3 regions of the Blautia sp. aa_0143 genome follow, and region 3 is predicted to be linked to each of the others. Evidence: predicted binding sites of a transcription regulator. Region 3 holds the regulator's gene; each other region holds the start of a gene.
What was found. Region 3 encodes HrcA, which represses chaperone genes, less so after heat shock. Its sites were predicted from a motif close to TGTTAGCACTCNNNNNNNNNGAGTGCTAACA; they were not measured.
Positions count from the first base shown of each region.

Region 1: groES (co-chaperone GroES) is a predicted target of HrcA. The motif match lies at 1,321-1,351, and genes of this name have one in related genera.
Region 2: groES (co-chaperone GroES) is a predicted target of HrcA. The motif match lies at 1,964-1,994, and genes of this name have one in related genera.

Region 1 covers NZ_RCXU01000011.1:62,673-65,944, forward strand. Annotated here, with positions in the region: gene EAI83_RS07120 (FtsK/SpoIIIE family DNA translocase) at 1-783, shown strand, start outside; gene rlmH (23S rRNA (pseudouridine(1915)-N(3))-methyltransferase RlmH) at 780-1,259, shown strand; gene groES (co-chaperone GroES) at 1,375-1,662, shown strand; gene EAI83_RS07135 (MATE family efflux transporter) at 1,662-2,156, shown strand; gene EAI83_RS17750 (hypothetical protein) at 2,174-2,419, shown strand; gene EAI83_RS07140 (ABC transporter substrate-binding protein) at 2,642-3,272, shown strand, end outside.
Region 2 covers NZ_RCXU01000025.1:24,810-28,081, reverse strand. Annotated here, with positions in the region: gene groL (chaperonin GroEL) at 1-1,595, opposite strand, end outside; gene groES (co-chaperone GroES) at 1,643-1,927, opposite strand; gene codY (GTP-sensing pleiotropic transcriptional regulator CodY) at 2,225-3,010, opposite strand; gene topA (type I DNA topoisomerase) at 3,157-3,272, opposite strand, start outside.
Region 3 covers NZ_RCXU01000019.1:7,540-10,811, forward strand. Annotated here, with positions in the region: gene EAI83_RS10690 (glycoside hydrolase family 172 protein) at 1-144, shown strand, start outside; gene EAI83_RS10695 (ABC transporter substrate-binding protein) at 160-1,413, shown strand; gene hrcA (heat-inducible transcriptional repressor HrcA) at 1,590-2,633, shown strand; gene grpE (nucleotide exchange factor GrpE) at 2,652-3,272, shown strand, end outside.

The DNA.
Region 1 (3,272 bases), on a different contig from region 3:
CGTTACAATGCCTTTGCGGAATATGGGGTACGTAATCTTGGAGAATATAACAAAAAGGTTGCCAATATGCGGGTCCCGGAGGGAGAAAAGGCACCTGAGAAGATGCCGCAGATCGTGATCATCGTGGACGAGCTTGCGGATCTTATGATGGTTGCGCCGGGAGAAGTTGAGGATGCGATCTGCCGTCTGGCCCAGCTGGCACGTGCAGCAGGTATCCATCTGATCATTGCTACCCAGAGGCCATCGGTCAATGTCATCACAGGTCTGATCAAGGCCAATATGCCGTCCAGGATCGCATTTTCCGTATCCTCCGGCGTGGATTCCAGGACGATCCTGGATATGAACGGTGCCGAGAAACTTCTTGGCAAGGGCGATATGCTGTTTTATCCTCAGGGGTATCAGAAGCCGGCCAGACTGCAGGGTGCTTTTGTTTCCGATGAGGAGGTCAGTGCAGTCGTAGAATATGTTTCTGACAAAAATCAGGGTGCTGTTTATGATACCTCCATCGAGAAGCAGGTCAATACAGCCGGTGTCCCGGGAGGAGCCGGCGGCGGTGACAGAGATGTCTATTTTACAGAAGCCGGTAAATTTATCATTGAGAAGGAAAAGGCCTCCATCGGTATGCTTCAGCGTATGTTCAAGATCGGATTTAACCGTGCGGCAAGGATCATGGATCAGCTTTGTGACGCAGGAGTGGTAGGTCCGGAGGAAGGAACCAAGCCAAGGAAGGTTTTGATGTCAGCAGAAGAATTTGAGAATTATCTGGAGGAGAACGGCGGATGAAAATAAGTATCCTGACAGTAGGGAAGATCAAGGAAAAATATCTGCGGGATGCCATTGCGGAGTATTCCAAGCGCCTCGGGCGTTACTGCAAGCTGGAGATCATAGAAGTGTCCGACGAAAAAACACCGGATAATGCCAGCGAAACAGTAGAAGATGCCATTCGGAACAAGGAAGGGGAGCGTCTTCTTAAATATATCCGGGATGATGCGTTTGTGATCACTCTGGAGATCGGAGGCGAACAGCTGACCTCTGAGAACTTCGCACGGAAGATCAACGAGCTGGGAATACGTGGGACCAGCCATATCCAGTTTGTGATCGGCGGCTCTATCGGTCTTGGAAAAGAAGTACTGAAGAGATCAGACTATGCTTTAAGCTTTTCGAAGATGACATTTCCTCATCAGCTGATGCGTGTGATCCTTCTGGAACAGATCTACCGCAGCTATCGTATCATCAGCGGAGAGCCCTATCATAAATAATATCATACTACATATCCGCAAATATCTTGACAATTTTCGGATATGTAGTATGATAAAAAAAGAGTAGCACTCGGAGCTTAAGAGTGCTAATAATCACAGAAAGAAGGAAATGAATATGGCATTAAAACCAGTTGCAGACAGAGTTATCGTAAAATATTTTGAGACAGAAGACAAAACCGCATCCGGCATCGTACTTCCGGACAGCTCCAAGGAGAAAACCCAGCAGGCAGAGGTTATCGCAGTAGGTGGCGGTAAGGTCGTAGACGGTAAAGAAGTACCGGTACAGGTAAAGCCGGGCGACCGTGTGATCTACGGAAAATACACAGGAACCGAGATCAAATATGAGGGTGAGAAATATCTGGTGATCAACGCAGATGATATCATTGCCATCGTAAAAGACTGATGAAGAATTTTTATCGTAATTTTCTGAAATTATGCTCCATGCTGGTGCTGCAGAATGTAGTGACCTTAAGTGTCAATTTTGCGGACAACATTATGTTTGGAGCCTTCAGCGAAACTGCATTATCCGGTGTGACCACCGTAAACCAGGTACAGTTCGTCTTTCAGCAGCTGCTTATGGCTCTGGGAGACGGACTTGTCATATTCGGAAGTCAGTACTGGGGAAAGAAAGAGACAGAGCCGGTAAGGAAGATCGGTGCCTGGGCCATGCGCACAGGCTTTTTTATTGCCCTTGTGCTGTTTATCCTGGCCAGTCTTTTTCCAACACAGCTGCTGGGGCTTTTTACAACAGACCAGGCGATTATTGAAGCCGGTCTTTCCTATCTGGCGATCATCCGGTTTACTTACTTTTTCTTTGCAGTGACGCAGATCCTGTTTGCTACACTGCGCTGTGTGGAAATTGCAGGGGTTGCCTTCGGGCTTTCGGTAATGACTTAAGTGTAGTAATGGTGGGAATGTCCTATCAGATGCCGACAAACGGTGGTATCATCCGGGGAAGCGGAAGCATTGCCTATTCCATGAAGGTGGACCTGATCAGTACCTGGGGGATCGTGATCCCTCTGTCCATGTTTATGGCATTTGTGGTCAAGGCATCTCCGGCAGTGGTGGTATGCTGCCTGAATGCAGATCAGATCTTTAAATGCGTGCCTGCATTTTTGAAGTGCAATTACGGACACTGGATCAAAAATATGACGAATTAAGGAAATATATATAGATCAGAGGCAAGATACAGAAAATTTATCTTGACGCCTGTGTGATCTGTATGTAGAATAAATACAAGCTTTAACGAAATGCAGTAAAAAAATCTCTGAAGAGCTAGGGACAGCTTGACAAAGGTAATATGGTATAGTATTATCTTGCCTATATCATATTAAACTGGTGGGAAAAGAGGAATACTCACTGAAACACAGGAGGAACAGGAAATGAGAAAAAAAGTACTGGCAGCGCTTTTGGCAGCTGCAGTGGCAGGAACAACTGTTATGTCAGGAATGACTGTTTTTGCAGCAGAAACAGAAGGAACCAAGGCGGAAGGCGGAAATATTACCATTGCAGAAACAGCAGATCCGCAGAACATCAATCCGCTTTATGTTGTGGATCAGACAAGCTTCGATATGATGCAGGCACTGTACAGCCCGTTTTTTGAGATCGTGAACGGAGAGATGTATTACGGAAACGGACTTTGCGAAAGTGTAACAGCCAATGATGATGCCAGCGAATTCACACTGAAGCTCAAAGACGGACTGAAATGGCATGACGGTCAGCCGATCACAGCCGATGATGTGGTATTCACCATGCAGGTGCTGGTAGATGAGAAGCAGAATGTTCCGTATTCTTCTTACGGATACGTTAATGACAAGGCAGTAGAGGCAGAGAAGGTTGATGACCTTACAGTCAAGATTTCCCTTGGATCATCTTCCGCAGGATTTCTTGGCGGACTGAGCCAGGTTTACTGTATTCCGAAGCATATTTATGACGGCGTGGAGAATATCGGAGAAAGTGATCTCAACAATGAACCGGTGGGAAGTGGTCCTTTTAAGTTCGAGGAATACAAAT
Region 2 (3,272 bases), on a different contig from region 3:
GCAGCCGGAGCCGGAGTATCTTCTTTGATTGTGGAAACTACAGCCTCTGTTGTAAGGAGTGTAGATGCAACACTTGTAGCATTCTGAAGAGCACTTCTTGTAACCTTAGCCGGATCAAGGATTCCGTTCTCAACCATGTTTACGTATTTCTCATTGAGAGCATCGAAGCCTGTACCGATCTCAGACTCTCTTACTTTGTTGATAATAACAGCGCCTTCCAGTCCTGCGTTTGCAGCGATGTGGAACAGCGGAGCCTCAAGAGCTTTCAGGATCACATAAGCACCTGTCTTCTCATCTCCTTCAAGTGTTGTTGCAAGTTTTGCAACCTCTTTGGAAGCATGGATGTAAGCAGATCCGCCACCTGCGATGATACCTTCCTCAACAGCTGCTCTTGTTGCTGCAAGAGCATCCTCAAGACGAAGTTTTGCTTCTTTCATCTCTGTCTCAGTAGCAGCACCTACACGGATAACAGCTACGCCGCCAGCCAGTTTTGCAAGTCTCTCCTGAAGTTTCTCTTTATCAAACTCGGATTTTGTCTCCTCGATCTGCGCACGGATCTGTGCAACACGTTTTGCAATGGCATCTTTGTCACCGAGACCATCAACGATAACTGTGTTCTCTTTTGCAACTTTAACAGATTTTGCACGTCCAAGCTGCTCCATCTTAGCTTCTTTCAGGTCAAGACCAAGCTCATCGGAGATCACCTGTCCGCCTGTCAGGATCGCGATATCCTGAAGCATCTCTTTTCTTCTGTCACCATAGCCAGGAGCTTTTACAGCTACTACCTGGAAGGTTCCTCTCAGTTTGTTGACGATCAGAGTTGTAAGGGCCTCACCCTCAACATCCTCAGCGATGATGAGAAGTTTCGCACCGGCCTGAACAACCTGCTCAAGAAGTGGAAGGATCTCCTGGATATTGCTGATCTTCTTGTCTGTGATCAGGATGTACGGATCATCAAGAGTTGCCTCCATTTTCTCCATATCTGTGGACATGTATGCGGAAATATATCCACGGTCAAACTGCATACCTTCTACAAGGTCAAGCTCTGTATGCATGGTCTTGGACTCCTCAACAGTGATAACACCGTCTTTGGAAACTTTCTCCATAGCATCAGCAACAAGCTGTCCAACCTGCTCATCACTTGCAGAGATTGCTGCTACGTTAGCGATCTGCTCTTTGCCGTTGATTGCCTGGCTCATGTTCTTGATCGCTTCTACTGCAACATCTGTTGCTTTTTTCATACCTTTTCTGAGGATGATCGGGTTGGCACCTGCTGCCAGGTTCTTCATTCCCTCATGAACCATTGCCTGAGCAAGTACAGTCGCTGTTGTAGTACCATCACCTGCTACATCGTTTGTCTTGGATGCAACTTCCTTGATGATCTGAGCACCCATGTTCTCGAATCCGTCCTCAAGCTCGATCTCTTTTGCGATGGAAACACCATCGTTTGTGATAAGCGGAGCACCGAAAGATTTGTCAAGTACTACGTTTCTTCCTTTCGGTCCAAGTGTTACTCTTACTGTATCTGCAAGTTTATTTACACCAGCTTCAAGTGCTGCTCTTGCTTCTGCGCCATATTTAATTTCTTTTGCCATGATAAAATGACCTCCTATTTATATTGATATACGATAAGATGTTTATATTATTTAATAACTGCCAGGATATCTTCCTGTTTTACAATGATGTAATCCGTACCATCCATCTTAACTTCTGTTCCTGCATATTTGGAGTAAATAACAGTGTTTCCGACTTCTACTTCCATCTTTACTTCTTTGCCATTTACAACTCCGCCAGGACCAACTGCGATAACTTCTGCCTGCTGTGGTTTCTCCTGTGCCTGTCCCGGAAGTACGATTCCGGATGCTGTTGTCTCTTCTGCTTCAACCTGTTTTAATACTACTCTGTCGCCTAAAGGTACTAACTTCATGATCTATGTTCCTCCTTTATAAGTTTCATCTTCGTCTGCTAGCACTCACTTTATACGAGTGCTAATCACTATGGCTATATTAGTGAATTTCACATATTTTCGCAACCCTTTTAAGATATGGTTTTTCTATATTATTCTGGTTTTATCTCTTTTATGCTCTTGTTTTCTCTTGTTTTCTTAATTTCATTATTTATTTTAATTTTATGAAACAGACAAAAAAGAGACTCCCACGCTAGCGGGAAGTCTCTTTTGTCACGTTCTTTATCTTATATCAAGCATCTGACAGTGCTGATCACATTATGCCTTCTTGCTTCTCTGTGCTTTTATCTCCTCAAGCTCATCAAAGATCACTTCATTAAGAACTTTAATGTAAGTTCCCTTCATACCGGATGAACGGGATTCGATCACACCTGCACTCTCGAATTTACGCAGTGCATTTACGATCACGGATCTGGTGATACCTACACGGTCAGCGATCTTGCTGGCAACCAGGATACCCTCATCCCCATCCAGCTCATCAAAAATATGGATGATCGCCTCAAGTTCTGAGAAGGACAGTGTACTGAATGCCGATTTAACGATCTGCTGTTTTCTGTCTTCTTCTGCGTTCTCGTCATGAACCGCACGCATCATTTCCAGGCCAACAACTGTTGTACCATACTCGCTGACGATAATATCCTCAATATCATAGGGATGATCATTGCGGTACATGAATAACGTTCCCAGTCTCTCACCTGCAATATCGATCGGATTCACGATTCCCTGATAATTTCCGGGTACATGCTCAAAGCCAAGTGTCTGGAGATTGACATTCTCCTTTGTGGAAAGAACACCAAGAAATCTCTCATTCAATAACGGGTCGATATGTCCGCCGATCTTGTCATCGATCAGCTCTGTGATCTCATCCACACCCGGGCAGATACTGACTCCCAGAACCTTACCTTTCTTACTGAGTACCAGGATATTGGAACTTAAGGTTTCCATGAGCACCTGGCAAATGTCGTTAAACACTACCTTGCTTGAGCTGCTGTTATGCAGAAGCTTATTGATTTTTCTAGTTTTATCTAGCAACTGAACGCTCATTTTTCCTCCTTTCACTTTCGTACCTTGAAAGAAATCGTTTTTCTAGTCTAATATTACACGTTATTCTGGAAATTTACAAGACATTTTTATATTTTTTTTATTTTTAACGGGATTTTCTGAAAATTAATAGAAAAGCATTTATTCAATCAATCTTCATCTTTTGGTTTTTGTTCCACATATCCGCAGGTTTCCTGGCTGCAAACCAGCTTATTTCCCTTTTCGAGCATATAATTACCACATTTCGGACATTTCTTTGCAGAAG
Region 3 (3,272 bases):
GTTACGATTCAGCAGATAGGCGTCGGATACCGTGGCCTGTTTGAACGACAGGATGATGTGGCAAGTGTAGCGTACTGGTATCAGACACTTCCTCATGCACCGTTCCAGCCGTTGATGTCAAAAGAGGATAGATGGCCCAGATAAAAAGGGTGGTAGAGATTGAAAAAACAGGTATTTTGCGGGGTATTTGCCCTGGCTCTGGCAGTGACAGGATGTGGAGTCCAGAAGAAGGAGGCTGCATCTGATATTGTGCCGGAGAACAGACAGGAACTGACGATCCTTCATGTGGATGCAGGCACAGAAGGCTTTGATTCTTTTATCAGCCAGGCGGAAAAAGATCTTGGAATAAAGATCCATATTGAAAAATGTCCGGCCAATGCGGACAATCGCCAGGCCAAAATAGCAACTCTTCTGACATCAGGAGATGATTCTGTTGATCTGATCACAGTAAATGATGAGATGATATCCGAATTTAAACATAAGGGATTTCTTCTTCCGTTGGAAGATACGGTTATGACAGAGGAGACAGCGGCGAATTTTCTGCAGGAATACCTGAAAGAAATATGCATGTCAGACGGACATATTTTTTCGGTACCGTTCAGGATGGATATCATGGCATTCTGGGTGAACCAGGAATTGCTGGATCAGGCTGGTCTGGACAGACTCTCCTGTCTCAGTGATCTTGAGATCCTTCAGAAAAAGCTTCAGAATACGGGAAAATATGCATATGGGGATGCATGGGAGATTTCTTACATATATAATAGTATCAGCGAGTATGTCGATTTTTTCGGAGGAGATTATACAGACTGGACGGATCCGAAAACAAGAGAAGCGGCAGAATATATGAAGCGAATGCTGGATACAGGGATGATATCAGAGGAGAATCTGATCGACCAGCATGACCAGCTGAATGAAAAATTTATAAACGGCCAGTATGGATGTATGTTTATGTATACCGGTGTGTTGAGTACTTTTCAGAATGCAGGCGTGTATGGAAAAGATAAGATCCATATGGCACCATTTCCGGAATTTGACGAGAAGGTGACCAATATCGCAACCTGGCAGTATGTACTGAATAAAAATTCTGATCATAAAGAAGCAGCTCTGAAGTTCCTTCAGTATGTGTCCGGATATGAGGCCAGTAAAAATTACGGACAGCTGACAAAAATGTGTCCGGCAAGACTGGATGTGATCGAGGATAAGAATTTTGATCTGGATGGCATTGAAATGATCCGGCAATATCTGAAAGATTATAAGCTGAAAGCAAGACCACTGTGTGCCGATTCCATAGAAGCCGTTTCGTCCATGGGAACGGAATTTCAGAAATATATGCTGGGACAGAAAACAGAAGCGGAATTTTTTGCCGGGGCACAGAACTGCATAGACCAGTATTACAAAAAAGCATCGTACTGATGCTTTTTTTGTTTTGAAAAAATAAGAACTTTTTTTCAAAACATATTGACAAATATTTTACATGGTGATATCTTAAAGACTGTAGATGTTAGCACTCCACTAAAATGAGTGCTAACAGATGTAAAAAAAGAATCAACATCCGTCAGGAAAGAATAAAAAGGAAAGGAGATGGATTCATGGAAGAGGTGTTGAATGAGCGCAAGCAAAAAATCTTAAAAGCAATCATCAAGACCTATATGGAAACCGGAGAACCGGTTGGTTCCAGGACCATTTCCAAGTATGCGGATCTCAATGTCAGTTCCGCAACGATCCGAAATGAAATGTCAGACCTGACAGATATGGGCTATATCGTCCAGCCTCATACCTCAGCAGGAAGGATTCCTTCAGATAAGGGCTACAGACTTTACGTCAATGAGTTGATGAAGGAGAAGGAAGCGGAGGTCGCAGAGCTGCGAGATCTGATCATTGAGAAGACAGATAAGATGGATAAGGTGCTTAAGAAGGTTGCGAAGGTTCTTGCTTCCAATACCAACTATGCTACCATGGTTTCCGTTCCGCAGTACAGCGGCAACAAGGTCAAGTTCATCCAGCTGTCGAGGATGAGCGAGCTTCAGCTTGTGGCAGTGGTTGTCAGTGACAACAACACAGTCCGGAACCAGATCATCAATCTGGATGAGGAAATGGACGACCAGACGATCCTGAAACTGAATCTTCTTCTTAACACCAATCTCAATGGGATTCCAATCCAGGATATCAACCTTGGGATGATCGCCAGACTGAAGGAACAGGCAGGCAGCCACAGCGGTGTGGTGGCAACGGTTCTGGATGCAGTGGCAGCCACCATTCATGTGGAAGAGGAAGATATGGAGATCTATACTTCAGGTGCAACTAACATTTTCAAGTATCCGGAGCTTGCCGATAAAGAGAAGGCAACGGAGCTGATCTCCGCATTTGAGGAGAAGCATGAACTTGCCGATCTTGTAAAAGAACAGATGTCAGATGGAGAGAATACAGGAATTCAGGTTTACATCGGTGATGAGATGCCAATCCAGACCATGAAGGACTGCAGCATTGTAACTGCCAGATATGAACTGGGAGACGGAATGTACGGAACCATCGGGATCATCGGTCCCAAACGAATGGATTATGAGAATGTAGTGGACAGTCTGAAGGAACTGAAGAATCATCTGGATGACGTTTTGAAAAAGAAGAAAACTTAGAAAGGCGGTAGAAAAAAAGTGTCGGAGGAAACAAAGAAAACATCCGAAGAGCAGGAAGCGGAGAAGGAAATCCCCGTAACTGACGGAGATCAGGAAGAAGAAAACCTGACACCGGAGGGAGAAGATCTGCCGGAGGAAGAAAATAATACTCCAGGCGAAGAAGCTGCCTCAGAGGATAAAAAAGAAGAAAAATCAAAAACTTCCTTCTTCGGAAAGAAGAAAAAAGATAAATCTGAGCAGAAGGTGGAGGAACTTACCGATCGCCTGAAGCGTACCATGGCTGAATTTGATAATTTCCGTAAAAGAACGGAAAAAGAAAAATCCAGCATGTACATCATCGGAGCAAAAGAAATCGTTGAAAAGATCCTGCCGGTTGTGGATAACTTCGAAAGAGGTCTTGCACAGGCACAGGAAGGCGATGCTTTTGCAGATGGAATGAAAATGATCTACAAGCAGCTTACCACAACACTGGATGAGCTTGGTGTGAAGCCGATCGAAGCAGTGGGAAAGGAATTCAACCCGGATTTCCATAATGCAGTGATGCATGTGGAGGATGAAGAGGTTGGAGAGAACATCGTGGTGGAAGAATTCCAGAAGGGTTACACTTACAAGGATTTCGTAGTACGCCACAGTATGGTG